DNA from 2 places in the Streptomyces sp. NPDC003027 genome. Region 2 is predicted to be linked to the other one. Evidence: riboswitches for the same ligand, from Rfam matches in the RefSeq annotation. Region 2 holds a riboswitch; the other holds the start of a gene.
The links. A riboswitch is a leader RNA that binds a small molecule or an ion and turns the genes downstream of it on or off. The one in region 2 is predicted to bind ZMP and ZTP.

Region 1 (11,719 bases), on a different contig from region 2:
CCGACGGTGGCCCGGTCGGCGCCCTGCTTGGCGGACTTGTCCTTGAACTGCGTCATGCGGGACGCCTCACCGAAGCCGGTGAGGCAGTTCATGACCCAGCCGAGCTGCGCGTGCTCGGGGACATGGCTCTGGACGAAGAGCGTGCAGCGCTCGGGGTCGAGGCCGGCGGCCAGCAGCTGGGCGGCGGCGAGCCGGGTGTTGGCACGCAGCTCGGCCGGGTCCTGCGGGACCGTGATCGCGTGCAGGTCCACCACCATGTAGAACGCGTCGTGGGACTCCTGCAGGGCGACCCACTGACGCACCGCGCCGAGGTAGTTGCCGAGATGGAACGAGCCTGCGGTGGGCTGGATTCCGGAGAGCACACGAGGACTGTCAGAGGCCATGCTCATCATTCTCTCAGGTGCCGGCGACAGCTCGGGAACGGATCCCGCCCGCTCCCGAGGGGCCCCCTCGTCACCGTACCGACTGAGACGAGGAACACAGGGAGCGGGCGGGCGGGCGGGTACGCGTCAGACCGGCAGGCCCGGCGCCGGGTGGGCAGCCATCAGGTCGGCGACCTCGGCGCGGATCCCGGCCAGGGAGTCCTCGTCCCCGGTCCGTGCCGCGGTGACGCCCCGGTCGATCCAGTCGGCGACCTGCGCCATGTGATCGGTGCCCAGACCGCGCGAGGTCAGGGACGGGGTGCCGATACGGACACCGGAGGGGTCGAAGGGCTTCCGGGTGTCGTAGGGGACGGTGTTGTGGTTGACGACGATCCCGGCCCGGTCGAGGGCCTTCGCGGCGACCTTGCCCGGGACCTCCTTCGGGGTGAGGTCCATCAGGATCAGATGGTTGTCGGTGCCGCCGGAGACCAGGTCGAAGCCGCGGGCGAGCAGCGCCTCGGCGAGGGCCCCGGCGTTGGCGACGACCGCGTGGGCGTAGTCGCGGAAGGAGGGCTGGGCCGCCTCGCGCAGGGCGACGGCGATGGCGGCGGTGGTCTGGTTGTGCGGGCCGCCCTGGAGGCCGGGGAAGACGGCCTTGTCCAGGGCCTTGGCGTGCTCCTCGCGGGACATCAGCATGGCGCCGCGCGGTCCGCGCAGCGTCTTGTGGGTGGTCGTGGAGATCACGTCGACGTGCGGCACCGGGGAGGGGTGGGCGCCGCCCGCGATCAGGCCGGCGATGTGGGCGATGTCGGCGACGAGGACGGCGCCGGCCTCGCGGGCGATCTCGCCGAAGGCGGCGAAGTCGATCGTGCGCGGCAGCGCGGTGCCGCCGCAGAAGATCACCTTCGGGCGCTCCTTGAGCGCGAGGTCGCGGACCTGGTCGAAGTCGATGAGCCCCGTGTCCTGGCGTACGCCGTACTGCACGCCCCGGAACCACTTGCCGGTCGCGGAGACGCCCCAGCCGTGGGTGAGGTGGCCGCCCATGGGCAGGGCCATGCCCATCACGGTGTCGCCGGGCTCGGCGAAGGCGAGGTAGACGGCGAGGTTGGCCGGGGAGCCGGAGTAGGGCTGGACGTTGGCGTGGTCGACGCCGAAGACGGCCTTGGCGCGCTCGACGGCGAGCGTCTCGATCCGGTCGATGTTCTGCTGGCCCTCGTAGTAGCGGCGGCCGGGGTAGCCCTCGCTGTACTTGTTCTGCAGGACGGTGCCGGAGGCTTCGAGCACGGCCTGGGAGACGTAGTTCTCGCTGGGGATCAGCCGCAGGGTCTCGGCCTGCAACCGCTCCTCGGCGCCGACGAGCGCGGCGAGTTCGGGATCGGCGGCGGACAGCGCGGGGTGGCGGTCGGGGTGGTTCACGGCGTTCCTCCGGGCGTTCGGCGGGTCCCGGGGCACTGCGTCGTGTCGCGGCACCACACGGGAAGGGGTCCCGTGGTGCCCAGGCGGGCGGCACCTCGTGCGGTCTGCCGCGCACGGCTCCCCCGGGGTCTTTTCCCCGTACGCCAGTCGCCGTGCGTGTTTCCAGCCTATCGGGCGAGCCGTCACCCGAGTTTGCTCGTCCGTCGTCCGAGCGACGATAGGAAAGGGGGCCACACCCACCCCCGGGCCGCAGGACGAACGGAGAACCCGTGTCGAGGACGCAAGACGCGATCGCTTCCGCGGAGGCGCGCAGCGCACACAACTACCACCCCCTGCCCGTCGTGGTCGCCTCGGCGGACGGGGCATGGATGACCGATGTCGAGGGGCGCCGCTATCTCGACATGCTCGCCGGGTATTCGGCGCTCAACTTCGGGCACGGCAACCGCCGGTTGCTCGACGCCGCGCGGGCCCAGCTGGAGCGCGTGACGCTCACGTCGCGGGCGTTCCACCACGACCGTTTCGCCGAGTTCTGCACGGCGCTCGCCGAGCTGTGCGGCAAGGAGATGGTCCTGCCGATGAACACGGGCGCGGAGGCGGTCGAGACGGCCGTGAAGACCGCGCGGAAGTGGGGGTACGAGGTCAAGGGCGTGCCGGACGGGCACGCGAAGATCGTGGTCGCGGCGAACAACTTCCACGGCCGTACGACGACCATCGTGAGCTTCTCCACGGACCACGAGGCGCGGGACCACTACGGCCCGTACACCCCGGGGTTCGAGATCGTTCCGTACGGCGATCTCACCGCGATGGAGGCCGCGGTCACCGAGAACACGGTCGCGGTGCTCCTGGAGCCGATCCAGGGCGAGGCCGGGGTGCTGGTGCCGCCGGCCGGTTATCTGCGCGGGGTACGGGAGTTGACCCGGGCGCGGAACGTGCTGTTCATGGCGGACGAGATCCAGTCGGGGCTCGGCCGGACCGGGAGGACGTTCGCGTGCGAGCACGAGGGCGTGGTGCCGGACGTGTACATCCTGGGCAAGGCGCTGGGCGGCGGTGTCGTCCCGGTCTCGGCGGTGGTGGCGGACCGCGACGTCCTCGGGGTGTTCCGGCCGGGTGAGCACGGCTCGACGTTCGGTGGCAACCCGCTGGCCTGCGCGGTGGCCCTGGAGGTGATCGCGATGCTGCGGACCGGCGAGTACCAGCAGCGCGCGACCGAGCTGGGCGAGCATCTCCACGCCGAGCTGGGGCTGCTGGTGGGCGGAGGAGCCGTGGAGCGGGTGCGCGGTCGCGGGCTGTGGGCGGGAGTGGACGTCGTCCCGTCCCGGGGCACGGGCCGGGAGATCTCGGAGAGGCTGATGGCCCGGGGCGTGCTGGTGAAGGACACGCACGGTTCGACGATCCGGATCGCTCCTCCGCTGGTGATCAGCAAGGAGGACCTGGACTGGGGTCTGGAGCAGCTTCGGACGGTCCTGTCGGACTGAGCGGAGCAGGCGGAGGGAGGGGCGCCGGGGCGGCTGTCACGTACAGCGCTCCGGCGGCCCGTCCCCCTCGCTTCTCACAGGATGACGTGCGGCAGGAAGCGGGCGTACTCGTCGGTGATCAGGCCCGCCGACTCCCGGATGCCGAGCCCGGCCGCCTCGTCCTCGACGACCCACGCGCCGAGCACGACCCGGTTGCCGTCGAAGTCGGGCAGGGGGCACAGCTCCTGGTAGCAGCAGGGCTCTTCGCGTACGACGGCCGGGGCGCCGGGCTCGTGGATGGTGACGCCCGCGCCCTCGCGGCCGAGGAGCGGCTTGGCGACGTAGCCGCCGTGGGCGGCGAGGTCGCGCGGGCCGTCCAAATAGGCGGGGAGCAGGTTCGGATGGCCGGGGTACAGCTCCCACAGGACCGCGAGCAGCGCCTTGTTGGACAGGAGCATCTTCCAGGCGGGCTCGATCCAGCAGGTGGTTCCGGTGCCGCCGCCGTTGTCGAGGGTGTCGAGGACGTAGGGGCCGAAGCGGTCCGTGGTCAGCCACTCCCACGGATAGAGCTTGAAGCAGCTGCGGATGAACCGCAGCCGGTCGTCCACGAACCGCCCGGAGAGGCGGTCCCAGCCGATGCGCTCGACCGACAGGGCCTCGGTGTCGAGTCCGGCCTGCTGGGCGGTCTCGCGCAGATACGCGACCGTCATCAGGTCCTCGCCGAGCTCGTCCCCGTCGGAGTGGACGAAATGGACCGGGCTGCCGGGCGGCAGCAGCGCCGCCTGCCGCTTCCAGGCGTCGACGAGCCGCTCGTGGAGGGAGTTCCACTGGTCCGCGCCGGGGAAGCGCTCCTCCATCCAGAACCACTGCGGGCTCGCCGCCTCGACGAGGGAGGTCGGGGTGTCGGCGTTGTACTCCAGCATCTTGGCCGGGCCCGTGCCGTCGTAGCGCAGGTCGAAGCGGCCGTAGAGGGAGGGGAGTTCGGCCCGGCGGCGCCAGGACTCGGCGACCAGGGGGACGAGCCGGGGATCGGTCAGGCCCAGCTCGGCGAAACGGTCCTTCTCCACGATGTGGGCGGCCGCCGCCAGACACATGGCGTGCAGCTCCTCGACGACCTCCTCCAGCGCCTCGACCTCGGGAAGGGTGAAGGAGTAGTACGCGCTCTCGTCCCAGTACGGGCGCAGCGAGCCGTCGGGGTATCGGGTCAGGGGGTAGACGAGTCCCTGCTCCTCCACGGTCCGCTGCCAGCCGGGACGGGGTTCGATGGTGTGCCGTTCCATGGGCGTGGGTCAGCCGCCGCCGGAACCGGAGCAGCCGAAGCCGCCGGTGTCGACGGCCGACTTGTCGAAGCTGCCGCCGCTGACCCTGTTGTCGCTGACGCTGCCGCCGTAGTAGTACGTGCCGCGCGTGGTGCTTCCGCCGCCGCTCTCGCACTCGTAACTGGGCAGCTTCTCCCGGCTCAGCGGGTCGACGCACCGCCTGTCCGGCTCGGAGCCGCAGGAGGTGATCGTCGCCGCGAGCACCCCCATACCGCCGAGCACCACGGTGCTCGACCTCAGTCTGCGCATGTCCGTCCTCCCCATCCCGTGGTCGCGACCGCACAGTGTAGGCCGAGGGGTGCGGGCGCTACGGCAGCACCCGGCACAGCGCCCGCAGCGCCCCCGCCCAGCCGCTGTCGGGAGGCGTCGCGTAGCCGACGACCAGGCCGTCGAGCGTCCTGGGCACATCGGGGTGGCGGAAGCGGTCGAGGCCGAGGACGGCGAGGCCGTGCCAGGCGGCGGAGCGCAGGACGTCGGGCTCGGTTCCAGGGCGGAGCCGCAGGACGGCGTGGAGACCGGCCGCGATGCCGCTCACCCGCGTGTCCGGGGAGTGCGCGGCCACCGCCGCCACCAGCTCGTCGCGCCGCCGCCGGTAGCGCAGCCGCATCGCCCGTACATGGCGGTCGTACGCGCCCGAGGCGAGGAACTCCGCGAACGTCAGCTGCTCCAGCGCGCTGGACATCCAGTCCACCGTCCCCTTGGCGGCGGCGACCTCGTCCACCAGGCTCTCCGGCAGCACCATCCAGGCCAGCCGAAGGCCGGGCGCCAGGGACTTGCTGGACGTCCCCAGGTAGACGACCCGCTCGGGGTCGAGGCCCTGGAGGGCGCCGACCGGCTGGCGGTCGTAGCGGAACTCGCCGTCGTAGTCGTCCTCCAGGACGAGGCCGCCCGAGGCGCGCGCCCAGTCGATGACGGCGGCCCGCCGGTCCGCGGGGAGGGCGCCGCCGAGCGGGAACTGGTGGGCGGCCGTCATCAGGACCGCGCCGACGTCCTTCATCCCGCCCAACTCCTCGGTGCGGGTGCCGAGTCCGTCGTAGGGCAACGGCCGGGGCCGCAGCCCCGCGCCGGTGAGCACGTCCCGGTGCACGGAGAGTCCGTACGACTCGACCGCCACCTCCCGCGCCTTCCCGCCGGGCCCTGAGGGCGCGGCGGGGCTCCCGGCCCGCAGCACCTGTGCCATCAGCATCAGCCCGTGCACGAACCCGGAGCAGATCACGATCCGCTCGGGCCGCGCGTACACGCCCCGCGCCCGGGCGAGGTACTCGGCCAGCACGGTGCGCAGTTCGATCCGGCCGCGCGGATCGCCGTAGCCGAACGCCTCGTGCGGCGCGGCCGTCAGGGCACGCCGCGACGCCTTGAGCCACTCGGCGCGGGGGAAGGACGCGAGATCGGGCATCCCGGGTCTCAGGTCGTACGCCGGGCGGGGGGTGACCGGGCGGGCCGGTGCCGGCCGCGTGCCCGGCCCGGCGGTCGGGCGGGGGGCGGCCCGGCGGGCGACGCGCGTTCCGGAGCCCTGCCGGGCGGTGAGCCAGCCCTCGGCGACCAGTTCGGCGTAGGCGTCGGCGACGGTGTTGCGGGCCACCCCGAGGTCGGCGGCGAGCGAACGCGACGACGGCAGCCGTACGCCCGCCTCCAGACGGCCGCTGCGGATCGCCTCCCGCAGGGCGTCCATCAGCCCCGTGCGCAGCTTCGGACCACGCAGCTCCAGATGGAGGTCGGCCCCGAAAGTGGCCCAGCCGTTTTCCATGGAAATGGACCATACTCCCGGGCCATCCGCCTCGTACGGTGATCACCATGACCACCATCCCGCAGAACGCCGCACCGACCGGACACGCCCACGAGCACGGCCCCCGCCTCCCCTTCGCCGAGCTGGTCCCGGACTTCCACCGGGCGATGGTCCGGCTGGAGGCCGCCGCCGCGAAGGATCTCGACCCCACCCTCTACCACCTGATCAAGCTCCGGGCCTCGCAGATCAACCACTGCGCCTTCTGCGTCGACATGCACGCCAAGGACGCGCTGGCGGAGGGCGAGTCGATCGAGCGGATCGTCCAGCTGTCCGCGTGGGAGGAGTCGCGCCACTTCTACACGGAGCGCGAACTCGCCGCCCTGGCGCTGACGGAGGCCGTCACCGTCCTCACCGACGGCTTCGTCCCCGACGAGGTGTACGCGAAGGCGGCCGCCCACTTCGACGAGACGGAACTCGCCCGGGTCATCGCCGCGATCACCGTCATCAACGCCTGGAACAGGATCGGCGTCACCACCCGCATGACGCCGGGCCATTACGTCGCCGGGCAGTACCGGAAATGAGCGCCGGGCGAACGCGCAGCGCCCCCGGCCCTGAAGGACCGGGGGCGCTGCGTCGCGCTCAGTGCGCCGAGTCGGTGCGCCGGGCTCAGATGAGGCCGAGCTCGCGGACCGCGTCGCGCTCCTCGGCCAGCTCCTGGACCGAGGCGTCGATGCGGGTGCGGGAGAACTCGTTGATGTCCAGGCCCTGGACGATCTCGTACGTGCCGTCCTTGCAGGTGACGGGGAAGGACGAGATCAGGCCCTCCGGGACGCCGTACGAGCCGTCCGACGGGATGCCCATGGAGGTCCAGTCGCCCTCGGCGGTGCCGTTGACCCACGTGTGGACGTGGTCGATGGCGGCGTTCGCGGCCGAGGCGGCCGAGGACGCGCCACGGGCCTCGATGATCGCGGCGCCGCGCTTGGCGACGGTCGGGATGAAGGTGTCGGCCAGCCACTGCTCGTCGTTGACGACCTCGGCGGCGTTCTTGCCGGCGATCTCCGCGTGGAAGATGTCCGGGTACTGGGTCGCCGAGTGGTTGCCCCAGATGGTGAGGCGCTTGATGTCGGTGACCGGCGCGCCGGTCTTCTTGGCCAGCTGCGAGATCGCGCGGTTGTGGTCCAGGCGGGTCATCGCGGTGAAGCGCTCGGCCGGCACGTCCGGGGCGGCGGCCTGGGCGATCAGGGCGTTGGTGTTGGCCGGGTTGCCGACGACGAGGACCTTGATGTCGTCCGCGGCGTTGTCGTTGATGGCCTTGCCCTGCGGCTTGAAGATGCCGCCGTTGGCCTCCAGCAGGTCGCCGCGCTCCATGCCCTTGGTGCGGGGGCGGGCGCCGACGAGGAGGGCGACGTTGGCGCCGTCGAAGGCGACGTTCGGGTCGTCGGTGATCTCGATGCCGCGCAGCAGCGGGAAGGCGCAGTCGTCGAGCTCCATGGCGGTGCCCTCGGCGGCCTTGAGGCCCTGCGGAATCTCGAGGAGGCGCAGCTTGACCGGCACGTCCGCGCCGAGCAGGTGGCCGGAGGCGATGCGGAAGAGCAGCGCGTAGCCGATCTGGCCGGCCGCGCCGGTCACGGTGACATTCACGGGAGTGCGGGTCATGGCGATCTCCGTAAGACAGCTGGCGGTGGGGGTCCCTGCCCCTGATGCTGGACGTCTCTTGATCGATCGGTGTCTCGATGTGAAGAGATATCCAGCGGTCAGGCTATCCGACCCGGGGCCGGTCGAACCCCCACCCCCTTGTGGTCCGGCTCACTGCCGCCCGACTGCCCTCCCGCGCGCCCCTCGCAAGTACCGGAATGGTCACCTCCGTGCCACAGGCCGCTGACGCCCCTTGAAGCACTGTTGTCGCGTCCATGACCCTGAATACCGACGGCGCCCGTCCTCCCTCGGGGGAGAGGACGGGCGCCGTCGTCCGTTCCGGACCGGGGGCCGGTGCCTACGTGATCGTGAGGTGGAGGACGTCCTCCAGGAACGGGATCCGCAGCCAGGGGGCCGGTTGCACCATGAGCGCGAGCAGCACGATGAGGGCGCCCATCAACCCGTACGTGATCATGTCGGTGAAGCGCGACCGTACGGCGAGCATGCCCACCGAGGGCAGCGCGCGGCGCAGTCCGGCGCCGGTGAGCAGGGCGACGCCGACCAGGAGCGTGCCCACCCGGAACGACTGCGGGAACAGGTCGGTCCCGACGACGAGCAGGCCGAGGGCGGCCAGCCCGAGGACCGTGAGCAGCGGCCACTGCCGGGCCGGCGCGGGGGCGTCCCCGGGCGCGGCGCGCCCGCCGCCCTCCGGCCGCGCGGTGTCGGTGGTCATGGTGGGCGGCCGCCGCGTCCGCGCGGAGGCCACGCCTCCGCCGGCCTGCGCCTCGGCGCCACCGGTGCCTGCGAGGCCGGTCCCTTCGGCACGGGGCGCCTTGGTGCCGGGCTTCGCGGCGGCGGGCTTCGCGGCGCCGGGCTTCGCGGCGGCGGGCTTCCCCGTGCCGGGCACCTCGGGTCCGGCCCCGGCCCCGTCCGAAGCGGGCGTACCGGCGGCCATCGTCAGAGCGCCGCGGCCGCGCGCTCGGCGGCCTCGACGACGTTGACCAGGAGCTGCGCCCGGGTCATCGGCCCCACACCACCCGGGTTCGGGGAGATCCAGCCGGCGACCTCGGCGACCCCGGGGTGCACATCGCCGACGATCTTGCCCTCCCCGTCGCGCGAGACGCCGACGTCGAGCACGGCCGCGCCCGGCTTCACGTCCTCCGGCTTGATCAGGTGCCCCACACCGGCGGCCGCGATGACGATGTCGGCCCGGCGCAGGTGCGCGGCGAGGTCCTTCGTCCCCGTGTGGCACTGCGTCACGGTCGCGTTCTCCGAGCGGCGGGTCAGCAGCAGCGGCATCGGGCGGCCGATCGTCACTCCGCGTCCGACCACCACGACCTCGGCGCCCTTGATCTCCACACCGTGCCGGCGCAGCAGCGTGATGATGCCGTTCGGCGTGCACGGGAGCGGCGCGGGCTCGTTCAGTACGAGACGGCCGAGGTTCATCGGGTGCAGACCGTCCGCGTCCTTGGCCGGGTCCATCAGCTCCAGGACGCGGTTCTCGTCGATGCCCTTGGGCAGCGGGAGTTGGACGATGTACCCCGTGCACGCGGGGTCCTCGTTGAGCTCCCGTACGACCGCCTCGATCTCCTCCTGGGTCGCGGTGGCGGGCAGTTCACGCTGGATGGAGGCGATGCCGACCTGCGCGCAGTCGCGGTGCTTGCCGGCGACGTACTTCTGGCTGCCCGGGTCGTCGCCGACCAGGATCGTGCCGAGGCCGGGCGTGACGCCCTTCTCCTTCAGCACCGCCACGCGGGTGGTGAGATCGGACTTGATCGCGGCTGCGGTGGCCTTGCCATCGAGAATCTGGGCGCTCATACGGCCATCCTCCCGGATGGACCCCGCCTTGTTCCAATTCGCCGGTGCCGGACCACCGGCGCGCGGATCCCGAGTTGCACTTGCACAACGCCCGCACAACCGACTGGACAAAAAGTCGGCGTTGCGACGACGATGATCCGCGCAGTGCCGCGGCAGCGCAGGGGGGCGGACCGCTCGAGATCAGTGATGTTCCTCCGCTCGGACCGCACAGTCCCCGCACCACCCCCACGGAGGAAACCGTCATGAGCTTCGGTGAACCGAACAACCCGTACGGCCAGCAGCCGCAGCAGCCCCAGGGGCAGCCGGGTTACGGCTACCCGCAGCAGGCCCCCCAGGGTGTGCCGCCGCAGTACGGCTACCCGCAGCAGCAGCCCGCCCAGCCGTACGGCGCGTACCCGCAGGCCCCGCAGTACGCGCAGGCCCCGATGGGCTACGGCGGCATGCCCCCGCTGGCGCACTGGGGCTGGCGTGTCCTGTCCCGCCTGATCGACAGCGCGGTGATGCTCGGCCCGTTCTACCTGCTGTCCGGCATCGGTGCCGCCATCGGTGGCAACGAGGGCAGCGCCGCCGCGACCGTGCTCGGTCTGATCGGCTTCCTGTACCTGGTCTTCATGTTCTTCTTCCAGATCTACAAGGAAGGCGCCACCGGTCAGACGATCGGCAAGAAGGCCGTCGGCACCCGTACGCTGCGCGAGTCGGACGGCCGCCCGCTCGGCTTCGGCATGGCGTTCGTGCGGCAGCTGGCGCACTTCCTCGACGGCATCGCCTGCTACATCGGCTACCTGTGGCCGATCTGGGACTCCAAGAAGCAGACCTTCGCCGACAAGGTGTGCAGCACCCTGGTCATCAAGGAGAACGGCTGACAGCGGCCGCTCCCCGCAGCCGAAGGGCCCCCGGTCTCGTCGAACCGGGGGCCCTTCGCCGCTTCCTCGGCTGCTTCCTCGCCGCTTTCTCCGCGCGTACGCCCAGGCGCCCGCCGGTCAGGCGCGCCGCAGCACCACGAAGTGGCCCGCCTGGAACGACACCGTGTAGCGCGCCTCCGGATGCAGCGACGCCGCCAGTCCGACCGGGTCGGAGACGGGCTGCGACCAGCCCGAGGCGAGGTCGAACGCCAGGTAGTCGGGGGTGACGCCCTTCGCGCCGCCGACCCAGTAGACCGTGTGGTCCGCGGTGAGATGCGCCATGAGCGTCACGTTGGTCTCCACGCTCGCCCCCTCGGGCACCGCCTCCACGGCCTTGCGCGCCTGAAGCGTCCGGCTGTCCGTCCGGTACGTCTCCGGTCGCAGCAGGTCCCGCAACGGCAGGTCCAGGGCGAGCACGACCGAGACGGCCGTGACGACGGGGACGACGACCTTCCCGTACGAGACGAGCCAGCCGCGCCGCGAGGTGCGGACGGCCCGGACGGCGTCGACGAGGGCGAGGAAGACGACCGGCATCAGGATGGCGCTGTAGTGCCAGAGCATCCCCCAGTGGTTCGGGTCCTGGGAGAGGAAGCGCCAGCCGAGCGTCGGCAGCACGAGCAGCATCAGCGGGGAACGCAGGGCGAGGAAGCCGGTGATGCCGACGAGGAAGAAGAGCATCTCCCACTTCTCGCCGGCGCCGAGCGAGGTGAGCAGCACCTCGGTGAAGGGGACGTCCGCGCCCGCGCTCGACTTCTCGATCTTGGCCCAGTAGTCGTACTGCCCGACGCGGCTCGCGGCCGGGATCAGGACCAGGACCGTCAGGGCGAAGGCGGCGACGCCGAAGGCGGCCAGGGCCGCGCCCAGCCGGCGGGCGCCGCGCAGGAAGAGGACCGCGCCGACCATGGCGACGGTGAGCCCCATGTCCTCCTTGACCAGGACGAGGGGGGCGGACCAGGCGACGGCGGCGGTCCACCGTCCCAGGAGCAGGGCCCGGCAGGTCATGGCGAGCATCGGGACGGCGAAGGCGATCTCGTGGAAGTCGGATCTGACCGCTTCCTGGAGACCCCAGGACAGGCCGTGGGCGACG
Region 2 (11,719 bases):
TCGCGGCGAGCATCCAGCTCCAAGTCATGATCACGGCTTCCGGCAACCACTGGGTTCCGTGACCGCGATCCGTCACCTCGTGCGCGGTTCGGTTCGACCGAGCCGCGCCGCGGGGCCGGGCCGGGCCTAACGCTCGTCGCTGTTCCGCGGTGACGAAGGGCCCGCCGGGATCGCCGTGGGGGAGAGGTAGGCCCGGTAGTCCGTCCGTGCGCGAAGGTCCGGCAGATGGAGTACGCGCCAGTGCCGGGCGTACGACGGCGGTTGCCGGTCGCCCGAGAGCAGAACGACGACCGGGCGGCGGAGCGCGGCGGAGGCGAGGGCGGCGGGCGTGATGCTGGCGTCGTGGCCGGTGGGCTGCCGGGAGGCGCAGCCGGCGCGGAAGGCGGCGCGGATGGACTCTTCGCCGGTGACCACGCAGGGCGGCCGCACGCCCTCCGCGCGCAGCTCCCTCGCGACGTCGGCGAAGGCGACCGTGTCGCGCCGCACCCGGTTGACGACTCCGTCGAGCAGTTGGTACTGGACGGCGAGGTGGGCGGTGACGGCCACGGCGACGAGGATGACGACGGACGGACGCCACCGGGTCTCCGAGCGGCAGGCGCGGACGATGGCCAGCGCCACGGGCAGCACCAGGAGGGCGTACGCCGGAAGAAGGAAGCGGGGAGCGGCGTAGTCGACGGTGAACAGATAGGGCACCGCCAGGGACGCGCCCGCCGCGGTGGCCACGACGATCTCCCTGCGATGCCGTGTACGCCGGGCGGCCAGGACTCCGGCCGCGACCAGCAGGGGCAGCGCCAGCAGCCAGAGGGACGCGACCGGGTACGCCCACGGGACGTCACAGGGCCGGCAGAGGGTACGGCCCCCCAGCGCGCGCAGGTGGTCGTCGACGGCCATGTGCCAACCCAGATGGCCCTGGATCTCACTCGCGCGCCGCAGTCTCGCTCCCAGGCCTCCGTACCGCGTGTACGCCTCGACCACCCACACCGCGCCGCCGAGCGCCGCGCCGGCGGCCGGCACGAGCAGCAGCGGCCAGCCGCGCCGACGTCGCCCCAGCAGGAGCAGGGCCGCCCCGGTGAGCGGCAGCACCAGCCACACCGCGTCGGTGGGGCGCATGAGCGCCGCGAACGCCACCCCGGCCCCCAGCCCGGGGAGTGCCCACCTGTCGCCGGGAAACCGCACGGCGCGCAGGAAGCAGCCGACGGCGGCGAGCGCTGCCAGGGCCACCCACAGGTTCGGCATCACCTGCGGCCCGTAGAACAGGGTGACCCACAGGCTCGCGAACAACGCCCCGGCGACGGCGAGCACGGCGGGGGGCAGCAGCCGCCGCCACGCCCACAGCGCCAGGAACAGGCCGGCGCCGGACAGAAGAGCCAGGTAGACGCGGAGCGCCACCGTGGAGGCGGTCACCGCCGTGACAGGTGCGACGAGGAAGGTGATGCCCCGGGCGCGGGGAGCGCTGAAGAACGCCGCGGGCGCCTGGTCGCTGACCTGGCTGACGTACACGGTCTCGTCCCACCCCAGACCCACACCCGGTACCGCGAGAACCAGCTGGGCCACGGTGAATGCCGCGGCGACCGCCGCCGGCCCCGCCATCCGGCGGGCACGCGCCCGGCCGCCGTGGGCACCGCGGCGCGGTCCGCCGTCTCCCGGCTCGTCGCTCCGGCCGGACGGCAAGCCGCTCGGGGAGCCGGACATCAACCCGGAATCTCGCATGCCTGACCTCCCTCAACAGTGCCCGCGTGACGTCACGGCCCTCGGTCCGTCTCCCCATGCTGCGGCGGGCCGGACGGCGCCACCACGCGACGAGGCAGTCGGCCCAACGGACGTGACGGGACGAGCGGAGGGAGAGGTTTCGAGGCGCCGTGCCGCTGCCCGCGGGCTACGATCCGCGACAGGGGGCCATCGGATCCACGGAGACCGTCATGAGTAACCCGCATGCCTCCCGCCTGGCGACGAACCGCTCCCGACTGGGGCACAAAGTGCGCTACGCGCTGCGGCATCCACAGCGTGTCGTCCCCTACCTGCGCCGGGCGGGCCGAAACACCTGGCTGCGCCTGCGCCACCGGGGCAGCCATGTGGCGTACTACCGGGCGGTGATGGCCTCCGACACCGCGAGGAGCCCCGAGGCGGCCGTCGGGGGCGTGCCGTCGCACGACCGCTGGCTCGCCATCGGACAGATGCAGTACGACTATCTGGTCGGGCATGGTCTGAAGCCGGAGGACCGGATGCTGGAGATCGGGTGCGGCAACCTGCGCGCCGGCTGGCGGTTCATCTCCCACCTCGAACCCGGCCACTACTACGGCATCGACATCTCGCCCGACATCCTCATCGAGGCCAAGAAGACCGTCGTCCGCTACGGCCTCCAGGACAAGCTGCCCCACCTGACCCCCGTCGACGACCTGACCCTGGACTTCCTGCCCGACGGGTGGTTCACGGTGATCCACGCGCACAGCGTCTTCTCGCACTCGCCGCTGGAGGTCATCGACGAATGCCTGGCGCACGTGGGGCGGGTGCTCGCTCCCGGCGGCTTCTTCGACTTCACGTACGACCGCACCGAGACGAGCGAACACCAGGTGCTCGGTGAGGACTTCTACTACCGCACCCAGACGCTGGTGGCGCTCGCGGAGAAGCACGGGCTCGTCGCCCACGTCATGGACGACTGGGAACGGCTGCCGCACGGCCAGTCGAAGCTGCGGGTCGCCCACACCCGGCTGAACGCGATCGGCTGACGCGACCGGGCGGGCACGACCGGCCGGTGCACCGACGGAGCGGGCACGACCGGCCGCCCACCGGACAGGGCCGACCGATCGACACGGCCGACCGGCCGGCCCCGTCGGCGTCTCCCCCGGTGCCCGCCCCGGACGCCGCTCCGGGCCCTCCCGTAGAGTGGCCCCGGGCCGTGACTGGCGCTTGAGGTGGATCACCACCGGGGAGCGGTCCCGTGGAGACCACGCGTCCGCGCGGCTCCGACGCTGCCGTGCGCCTGGGCGATCACCTGTCCTCGACGACGCCCAGGAGCGGCCCATGTCCGTCAGCGCCCCCACCAGCCTCGCCTCCCACGGCCCCGCCACCCTCATGGACGGCACCGCGCTCGCCCGTCGCACCGTCGACGAGGCCGCCGCCCGCGCCGCCGAGATCACCCGCCGCACCGGTGTCACCCCCTGTCTCGCCACCGTGCTCGTCGGCGCGGACCCGGCCTCCGTGACGTACGTGAAGATGAAGCGGAACCGCTGCGCGAAGGCCGGAATCCGTTCCCGCCACGTCGAGTTGCCCGCCACCACCACGACCGCCGAGCTCGTCGCCGCCATCACCGCGCTCTCCGACGACCCCGACGTCCACGGCATCCTGCTCCAGCACCCCGTCGGCCCGCACATCGACGAGCGCGCCGCCTTCGAGGCGATCGCCCCCGAGAAGGACGTCGACGGGGTGACCATGGCCTCGTTCGCCGCGATGGGCTTCGGACTGCCCGGCTTCGTCTCCTGCACCCCCGGCGGAATCATGCGCCTGCTCGACGCCTACGAGGTCGGGCTCAGCGGCAAGCGGGCCGTGGTCGTCGGCCGCTCCGCGATCCTCGGCAAGCCCGCCGGCCTGCTGCTGCTCGGCCGCGACGCCACCGTCACGTACTGCCACTCGCGGACGACCGAGCTGTCCTCCGTCGTCCGGGAGGCGGACATCCTGGTCGCGGCGGTCGGCAGGCCGAACTTCATCAAGGGCGAGGACATCAAGCCCGGCGCCGTCGTCATCGACGCCGGCTACAACCCGGGCAACGTCGGCGACGTCGACTTCGCCTCGGCGGCGGAACGGGCCTCCCTGATCACCCCGGTCCCGGGCGGCGTGGGACCGATGACGATCGCCGTGCTCCTCGCCCAGACGGTCGAGGCGGCCGAGCGCCGACTGGGTCTCTGACCCCCGGCCGGTCTCCAACGGCCGCTCCATGGAGCGATTGTCACGGTTCTGTGCGAGACGTGCCGCACGTCGCCCGCACAGTGGCCGGACCGGCCGTCCAGAGGTGACCCTGGTCACATGGCCCCGCACTCCGGCGACCGTCGCCGCTCCCGCGGCACCTCCTCGTGCCGGTCCTGCTCCTCCTCGCGGCCGCCCTGGTGGCGGCCGCGCTGACAGGCGGCGGTGACGGCGACGGGGAGGCGCCACCGCTCGGAACCGGGCCGACGTCCGACCGGGCCGCGTCCGGCACCCGGACCCCCCGGACGGTCGGTCGACACCCCGCCCCCCAGGGAGGGATCGCCACCCGCCGGCCCTCGTCGGCTCCCACCCCGTCGCGGTCCGCGCGCCCCCCGCGCCGCCCGGCGCCGCCGCCGTCCGCCCTTCCCTACCACCGGCTCCGGGCGGGGGAGTGCTTCGACATCGACCGGGCCGCGCCCGGCACGGTCGTCCGACGCGCCTGCCACCGGCCCCATGACGCCCAGCTCGTCACCGTGCTGCGGCTGACCGGCGACCATCCCACCGACCAGGACGTCCGGGACGCGGCCACCGGCCTGTGCCGGGGGCCGCTGCGCCGCAAGGCGGCGGAACAGCCGCGCGGCACCCGCTGGACCACCTTCGTCCAGTACCCGTACCGCACCAGCTACCTCCTCGGCTCCGACGCGGTGGCCTGCAGCCTCGCCACGCCCACCGGTCGCGGCGAGGCGGGGCGGAAACTCACCGCCCCGCTCCACTGACCCGCCGCCCGCCCGGCCTTGCCCCGTCCTACCGGCCCGTGTGCGCGGCGCTCAGTCCTCGCCCGCCGCCGACAGGGCCGCGAGCGCCGCCGCCGGGCCCTGGTCCGCCGGGCCCGCGGGCGCCCACTGACCGCGCTCCTTGCGATACGGCCACCAGCGGCCGTCCCCGCCGAGCCGCAGCTGCGCCTCCGCCCCGACGACCGTCCAGCGACCCGCCCCCGCCGCGCGCAGCACGGGCCGCTCACCGTCCTCCCAGGCCTCCGCGAGCCGCGCCTTGGCCCGCGCCAGGAGTTCGGGCCCCGGCGTCGACTCCTCCTCCAACACGGCCAGGGCGGCCGCGCCCCCGCACCGCCACGCGCGCGTGGCCAGGTCCAGCTCCGCACGCCGGCGCCCCGACCCCGAGGCGAGCCGCTCCACGATCCGCGCCGCCGGAGCACCGGCGGCCAGCCGAACCGCGTCCTGACCCACCGACAGATCGTGCTCCTGTGCCGCTCGTTCCCCGCCGGATCCGAGGCCGTGGGCGAGAGCCTCCGCCAGCATCCGGTTCGCCCGGTCGGCGGCGTCCGCCGCCAGGAACTCCAGCGCCGCCGGGTCGAGGCCCGGCTCCGGGGACGTCTCCGTGTCCAGGGACGGCGGCTCGCCCGGCGCCGCGGGCAGCTCGGGCGCAGCGGGCAGCGGCGGCAGGATGTCCCGCGCCGCGAACGCCTCCCGCGCCGGCACCCCTTCGGCAGCGGCCTCCCGCGGCGCCGCGGCGGGAGGCGCGGCCCGTGACGCGCTGCGCTCCTGAAGCTCCCCGAGGACCGTCCGCTCCCCGCGGCCCCGCATCAGCAGCAGGACGAACGGATCCTCGTCCAGCAGCCGCGCCACCTGATAGCAGAGTGCCGCCGTGTGCGGGCAGTGGTCCCACGCCTCACAGCTGCACTCGGGGTCGAGATCACCGATGCCCGGCAGCAGTTCGAGCCCCGCGGCCGCCGCGTCCTCCACCAGGTGCGGCGGCATCTCGCGGTCGAGCAGCGCCGCGATATGGCCGGCGCTGTCCACCGCCAGGTCCAGCAGCCGGTCCCACTCGTCCGCCGACAGTTCCTGCAGGAGCACATCGCTGCGGTACGAGGTGCCGTCAGGGTCCTTGACGACGGCCGTGATACGGCCGGGCCGCACCGACACCGCGCCCACCGCGCCCTCGCGCGCGTGCCGCCGCCCCCGCTTCAGCTGCTGGTTGTCGAGAGCCGTGTCCTCCAGGGCCTTCAGCCATGCCCGGCCCCACCAGGTCCGGGCGAAGGCACCACCGCCCGGGGCGGGCGGCAGCGCCGTGAACGTCCGCTCCTCGCCGCCGGTCTCGTATCCGCTCATCGTCCCTCTCCTCGAAGCTCGACCAGGTTCGCCAGCTCGGCGTCCGTCAGTTCGGTCAGCGCCGCCTCGCCCGAACCGAGGACGGCGTCGGCCAGCGCCCGCTTGCGCACGAGCATGTCGGCGATGCGGTCCTCCACCGTGCCCTCGGCGATGAGCCGGTGGACCTGGACGGGCTGGGTCTGGCCGATGCGGTACGCGCGGTCGGTCGCCTGCGCCTCCACGGCCGGGTTCCACCAGCGGTCGTAGTGCACGACATGACCGGCCCGGGTCAGGTTGAGTCCGGTGCCCGCGGCCTTCAGCGAGAGGAGGAAGACGGGCACCTCACCGGCCTGGAAGCGGGCGACCATCGCCTCGCGCTCGGCGATCGGCGTGCCACCGTGGAGGAACTGTGTCGGCACGCCCCGCGCCGCGAGATGCTGTTCGAGCAACCGCGCCATCCGGACGTACTGCGTGAAGACCAGCACGCTCGCGCCCTCGGCGAGGATGGTGTCGAGCAGCTCGTCCAGGAGCTCCAGCTTCCCCGAACGGCCGTCGATCCGGGGGCGCTCCTCCTTCAGATACTGGGCGGGATGGTTGCAGATCTGCTTGAGCCCCGTCAGCAGCTTCACCACGAGACCGCGGCGCTCCATGCCGTCGGCCTCGGCGATCGCCGCGAGGGTCTCCCGCACGACCGCCTCGTAGAGGCCCGCCTGTTCCGTCGTCAGAAAGACGGCACGGTCGGTCTCGGTCTTCGGCGGCAGCTCCGGCGCGATGCCCGGGTCCGACTTGCGGCGGCGCAGCAGGAACGGACGGACCAGGGCGGCGAGCCGCTCGGCCGCGGCCGGGTCCTCGCCGCCCTCGACGGCCGCGGCGTACCGGGAGCGGAAGGTGCCGAGCCGGCCGAGGAGACCGGGCGTCGTCCAGTCGAGGATGGCCCACAGCTCGGAGAGGTTGTTCTCGACCGGGGTGCCGGACAGGGCCACGCGCGCCTTCGCCCCGATGGTGCGCAGCTGCCTCGCCGTGGCCGAGTACGGGTTCTTCACGTGCTGCGCCTCGTCCGCGACGACCATGCCCCAGGAGCGGCCGGCGAGTTTCTCGGTGTCGAGCCGCATGGTGCCGTACGTGGTGAGGACGAACGCGTTCTCGGCCAGGTCCTCCAGGCCGCGCGTGGTCCCGTGGAAGCGGCGCACGGGCGTGCCCGGCGCGAACTTCTCGATCTCGCGCTGCCAGTTGCCCATCAGGGACGTCGGGCAGACGACCAGCGTCGGGCCGGCCGCCGACGGCTCGGTCTGCCGGTGCAGATGGAGCGCGATCAGGGTGATGGTCTTGCCCAGGCCCATGTCGTCGGCGAGGCAGCCGCCGAGCCCGAGCGAGGTCATACGGTGCAGCCAGTTGAGGCCGCGCAGCTGGTAGTCGCGGAGTGTCGCGGCGAGCGCGGCGGGCTGGGCGACCTCCTGCGGACCGCCCTCGGGGTCGGCGAGCCGGGCGCGCAGCTGTTCCAGCCATCCGGTCGCCCGGACCTCGACGCGGCGCCCGTCGACCTCGGTGGTGCCGGTGAGTACGGCACCGAGTGCGTCGACGGGGGTGAGCTCGCGGTCCGCGGAGGCGCGGGCACGGCGCACCTCGGCCGGGTCGATCAGCACCCACTGGTCCCGCAGCCGGACCACCGGACGGCCCGCCTCGGCCAGCCGGTCCAGTTCGGCGCGGGTGAGTTCCTGGTCGCCCACGGCGAAACGCCAGTTGAAGGCGAGCAGGGCGTCGGCGGAGAGGAAGGAGGGCAGAGCGGAGGACCGGGAGGGGCCGGCACCGGCGCCATCGCCGTCGGTGGCCCCGTCCGCGGTGGGACCGGTGAGACCTGTGAGACCGGTGAGGCGGGCCGGAGCACCGTCCGTACCCGGCGGTCCGTACGGCGGCTCGCTCGGCGGGCCGATCACGGCCTGGGCCGTGAGGCGCTGGGCCAGTTCGCGTGGCCAGTGGACCTGGACGCCCGTCGCCTGGAGCGCCCGTACCGCCGGACCGAGAAGCTCGGTGATCTCCTCGTCGGCCAGCTCCACCGCGTCCGGGACGGCCGCCGAGAGCAGCGGGGTCAGCGGCGCCCACGCCCGGGCGGCACGGCGCAACGCGAGCAGGGCGTCCATCCGGGCCCGGGGCCCGAACGCCGCCGCGGTCGGTCCCGATCCCGCCCAGACGTCGGCCGCGTCCGCGACGAGTGCCGGGTCGGCGGCGCTGTGCATCTGCAGGACCGCCCGGAAGGAGGGAGCCTCCAGCTCGGTGAGCCCGGGCAGTTCGACGCGCAGCGAGAGGCGTACTCCGGCGTCGTGACCGGCCGCCACGTCCGCCGCCCAGGCTCGGAGGCCGGGCAGCTCCCGGGGCTCCTCGCCGGCGAAGGCGGGCCCACCCGCCGCGATCGGGGCGGCCGGAGTGCGCGGCAGCCCGTCCGCCACCGCGTCGACGAACGCCCGCAGCAGGCCCTCGGGTTCGGGAAGGAGGAGCTCGCCGTCGGCCGCCGCCCCCGGCAGCGGTACGGCATGGGCGGCCGGCGGCATGGAGGCGGCGAGGGTCCGCAGCGCGGTCAGTTCCTCCGGGCCGAGCGGTCCCGCCCGCCAGGCGTCCCGGTCCGTGCCGGTGAGGCCGGGCAGGAGCAGCCCCCGGGCCACGAGGTGCAGGGCGAGGAGGGCGGCGGCGCCCCAGAACGCCGTCGCGGCCGGGGCCTCGTCGGAGAACCGGGCACGAGCGAGGATCGGCAGGGCGTCCCGTACGGGCAGGAACAGCGCGGGCACGGTGTGCGGACGGAGGTCGTCCGCCACCATCGTCAGCTCGCCGGCCACGCCCGTTCCCTCGGCCGCCGGCGCGGACGGTCCGCCGTCCACCGGCGTCCGCCCGGCGGTCGCGAGCGCCTCACCGCCAGGCGACCAGAAGGCGACCCGGCCGGCGCGGGGAGGGTCGGAGGGCAGGAACAGGGCGGAGCGGCGGGCGAGTTCATCGGGGCTCTGCGGCAGCGACAACGCATTCCTCAAATTTGACTAGCGGGGGCCGAGCGGCCGAGGGTACCCGAACGCCCCGCCACGACGGGCGGCCCATCCCCGTGACCTGACTCACCCCTGCTGCCCCTGGCGGCGAGAGGTGGAGTCAGCCCCACCCCCGCCCCCGGGGCAGCCCCCCGGGATCCCGGGGGAGGACGCCATGGCTGAGGACGATCACCGTTCCGTACGTTCGAGGGAGCCGGCGCGGCAGGCGCCGAACCCCGCCCACGGACACCGGAGACCTCCATGCCCCAGGCCACCGCCACGCTCACGGCGCCCGATCGGAGCACGACCGCCGCAAGAGGAGGCGGCAGCGAGTTCACGCCGCTGCTGCGCGCCGTGAAGGAGCGAGGGCTGCTCGAACGACGGGCCGGCTGGTACGCCCGCGGCATCGTCGTCAACCTCCTCGGACTCGCCGCCGTCGTCGCGGGCCTGGTCCTGCTCGGCCCCTCCTGGTGGGCGCTGCTCCTCGCCGCCCCGCTCGCCGTGCTCTCCGCCCGGATCGCCTTCGTCGGACACGACGCGGGGCACGCCCAGATCACCGGCCACCGCCGCCTCGGCCGGACCGTCCAGCTCGTCCACGCCAACCTCCTGCTCGGCATGAGCCGGGAATGGTGGGACGACAAGCACAACCGTCACCACGCCCACCCCAACCACCTCGACAAGGACCCGGACGTCGCCGCCGACATCCTCGTCTTCGCCCCGCATCAGGCCGAGGGCCGCAGGGGACTGCGCGGGTGGCTCACCCGCCACCAGGCCTGGCTGTTCTTCCCGCTGACGACTTTGGAGGGCATCGCCCTCAAGGTGTACGGGTTCCAGGCCCTCTTCTCCACCGAAGGGCCGTTCCGGGCCCGGCGGGAGCGGTTCGTCGAGGGGGCCCTGCTCCTCTCCCATGTCACCGGCTACGCGGCCCTCCTGCTCTCCACCCTCACCCCCGGCCAGGCGCTGGTCTTCGCCCTGATCCACCAGATGCTCCTCGGGCTCCACCTGGGCATGGCCTTCGCCCCCAACCACAAGGGCATGGAGATGCCCGACGCCCACCCGGACGGAGCCGGCTGGGGCCACCTGCGCCGCCAGGTGCTCACCTCCCGCAACATCCGGGGCGGAGCCCTGACCGACTGGTTCCTCGGGGGACTGAACTACCAGATCGAGCACCACCTCTTCCCCAGCATGCCCAGGCCGCATCTGCGGCTCGCCCAGCCCCTCGTGCGTGCGCACTGCCGCACACTGGGTATCCCCTACACGGAGACGGGATTCGTCGAGTCCTACCGGCAGGCGCTCGGCCATCTGCACGAGGTCGGCGAGCCGCTCCGTACGGCGGCCTGACCGCTCCGCGCGGCGGGCCCGAGAAGGAGGCGTCGGACCATGACGACACGGACCAAGGCAGTGCTCGGGGGAGTGGCCGTCGGCCTCCTCCTGATGCCCCTCATCGGGTTCTGGATGTCGCTCCTCGTGATCCTCGGCGTGCCCGCCGTGGCCTACCTGGCGCTCGACCCGAGCCAGCGGCGCCGGCTGCGCCGGATCTCCCGCAAGGAACTCCGCCGCTGACCGCCCCCTGGGGCGCCGGGCGGGGGTGGCGTAGGGTCGAGGTGATCATCAGTAGGAGAGGGGAGCTCCACGCCATGAGCGGGACGGTCACGACGGTCAGCAGCAACGGCGTGTACGCGTTCACCAAGCCGAACCGCGAGAGCATCACCCTGCTCGCCGGGCTCGGCGTGGAGGGCGACGTCCACGCCGGGGTGACGGTCAAGCACCGCTCGCGGATGGCCAAGGACCCGACCGTGCCGAACCTCCGCCAGGTCCACCTGATCCACGCCGAGCTCTTCGACGAGGTCGCGCGCTCCGGATTCGAGGTTCCCCCCGGTGCCCTCGGCGAGAACATCACGACCCGGGGGATCGACCTCCTCGGCCTGCCGACCGGGACCCGCCTGCACCTCGGCCCCGAGGCCGTCGTGGAGGTCACGGGCCTGCGCAACCCCTGCGCGCAGATCGACACGTACCGGCACGGGCTGCTGAAGCAGATGCTCGGCCGCGACGGGAACGGACAGCTCGTCCGCAAGGCGGGGATCATGAGCATCGTCCTGACCGGTGGGGTGGTGCGGCCCGGCGACAGCATCGGCGTCGAACTGCCGGCCGAGCCCCACCGCCCCCTGGAGAAGGTCTGAGGCTCAGCGCGGCCGGCCGTTCTCCGTCAGCGCGCAGGAGTTGACCACGTCACCGCCCGGGGGCCGGGCGACCGTCCGGTCCCCGGGCGGCGCCGCGCCCTCCTCGACCCACCGGGTCAGCGCGGCGAACGCCGAGCGGTAGCAGGGCAGCAGGGGCCGCAGCCGGTCGGGATACGTGTCGTACAGACCGTCGGTGTGGGTGCCGTCCTGGACCCGGTAGTACCGGTGCAGCCCGCCTCGGCCCCGGCCGTCGATCATCCGGGCGTAGACGTCCGAGTCGGTCGCGATCGGCAGCAGTGCGTCGAGATCGCCGTGCAGGGTGATCAGCGGCTTGCCGATCCGACCGGTCAGAGCGACCTTCGCGACGGCCCGGTGGACCGATGCGGGGCGTGAGGCGTAGTCGTACGAGGCGTCGGACGCGCACGGCGCGAGGATCCGCTCGACCGTCGTCCCGGCCGTGGAGCCGGGGCAGCCCGGATCGTACGCGGGGTCGAACTCGGCCCGGAAGACCTTCTGGGTCAGCCCC

Region 1: it holds a riboswitch for ZMP and ZTP, as region 2 does, so the genes downstream of both, ACWDX6_RS03055 (serine hydroxymethyltransferase) here and ACWDX6_RS15330 (bifunctional 5,10-methylenetetrahydrofolate dehydrogenase/5,10-methenyltetrahydrofolate cyclohydrolase) in region 2, are expected to answer to the same signal.

Annotation. Positions count from the first base shown of each region.
Region 1 is NZ_JBSFTU010000002.1:273,891-285,609, forward strand. It holds gene trpS (tryptophan--tRNA ligase) at 1-383, opposite strand, end outside; gene ACWDX6_RS03055 (serine hydroxymethyltransferase) at 510-1,778, opposite strand; ZMP/ZTP riboswitch at 1,849-1,939, opposite strand; gene rocD (ornithine--oxo-acid transaminase) at 2,048-3,253, shown strand; gene ACWDX6_RS03065 (glutathionylspermidine synthase family protein) at 3,328-4,512, opposite strand; gene ACWDX6_RS03070 (hypothetical protein) at 4,522-4,800, opposite strand; gene pdxR (MocR-like pyridoxine biosynthesis transcription factor PdxR) at 4,859-6,298, opposite strand; gene ACWDX6_RS03080 (carboxymuconolactone decarboxylase family protein) at 6,346-6,858, shown strand; gene ACWDX6_RS03085 (malate dehydrogenase) at 6,944-7,933, opposite strand; gene ACWDX6_RS03090 (DUF3017 domain-containing protein) at 8,271-8,867, opposite strand; gene ACWDX6_RS03095 (bifunctional methylenetetrahydrofolate dehydrogenase/methenyltetrahydrofolate cyclohydrolase) at 8,870-9,730, opposite strand; gene ACWDX6_RS03100 (RDD family protein) at 9,973-10,593, shown strand; gene ACWDX6_RS03105 (DUF2079 domain-containing protein) at 10,711-11,719, opposite strand, start outside.
Region 2 is NZ_JBSFTU010000018.1:38,980-50,698, forward strand. It holds gene ACWDX6_RS15315 (glycosyl hydrolase family 8) at 1-62, shown strand, start outside; gene ACWDX6_RS15320 (hypothetical protein) at 127-1,710, opposite strand; gene ACWDX6_RS15325 (class I SAM-dependent methyltransferase) at 1,920-2,726, shown strand; ZMP/ZTP riboswitch at 2,887-2,993, shown strand; gene ACWDX6_RS15330 (bifunctional 5,10-methylenetetrahydrofolate dehydrogenase/5,10-methenyltetrahydrofolate cyclohydrolase) at 3,022-3,903, shown strand; gene ACWDX6_RS15335 (hypothetical protein) at 4,068-4,676, shown strand; gene ACWDX6_RS15340 (SWIM zinc finger family protein) at 4,728-6,026, opposite strand; gene ACWDX6_RS15345 (DEAD/DEAH box helicase) at 6,023-9,010, opposite strand; gene ACWDX6_RS15350 (fatty acid desaturase family protein) at 9,275-10,354, shown strand; gene ACWDX6_RS15355 (hypothetical protein) at 10,394-10,576, shown strand; gene ACWDX6_RS15360 (MOSC domain-containing protein) at 10,651-11,193, shown strand; gene ACWDX6_RS15365 (tannase/feruloyl esterase family alpha/beta hydrolase) at 11,197-11,719, opposite strand, start outside.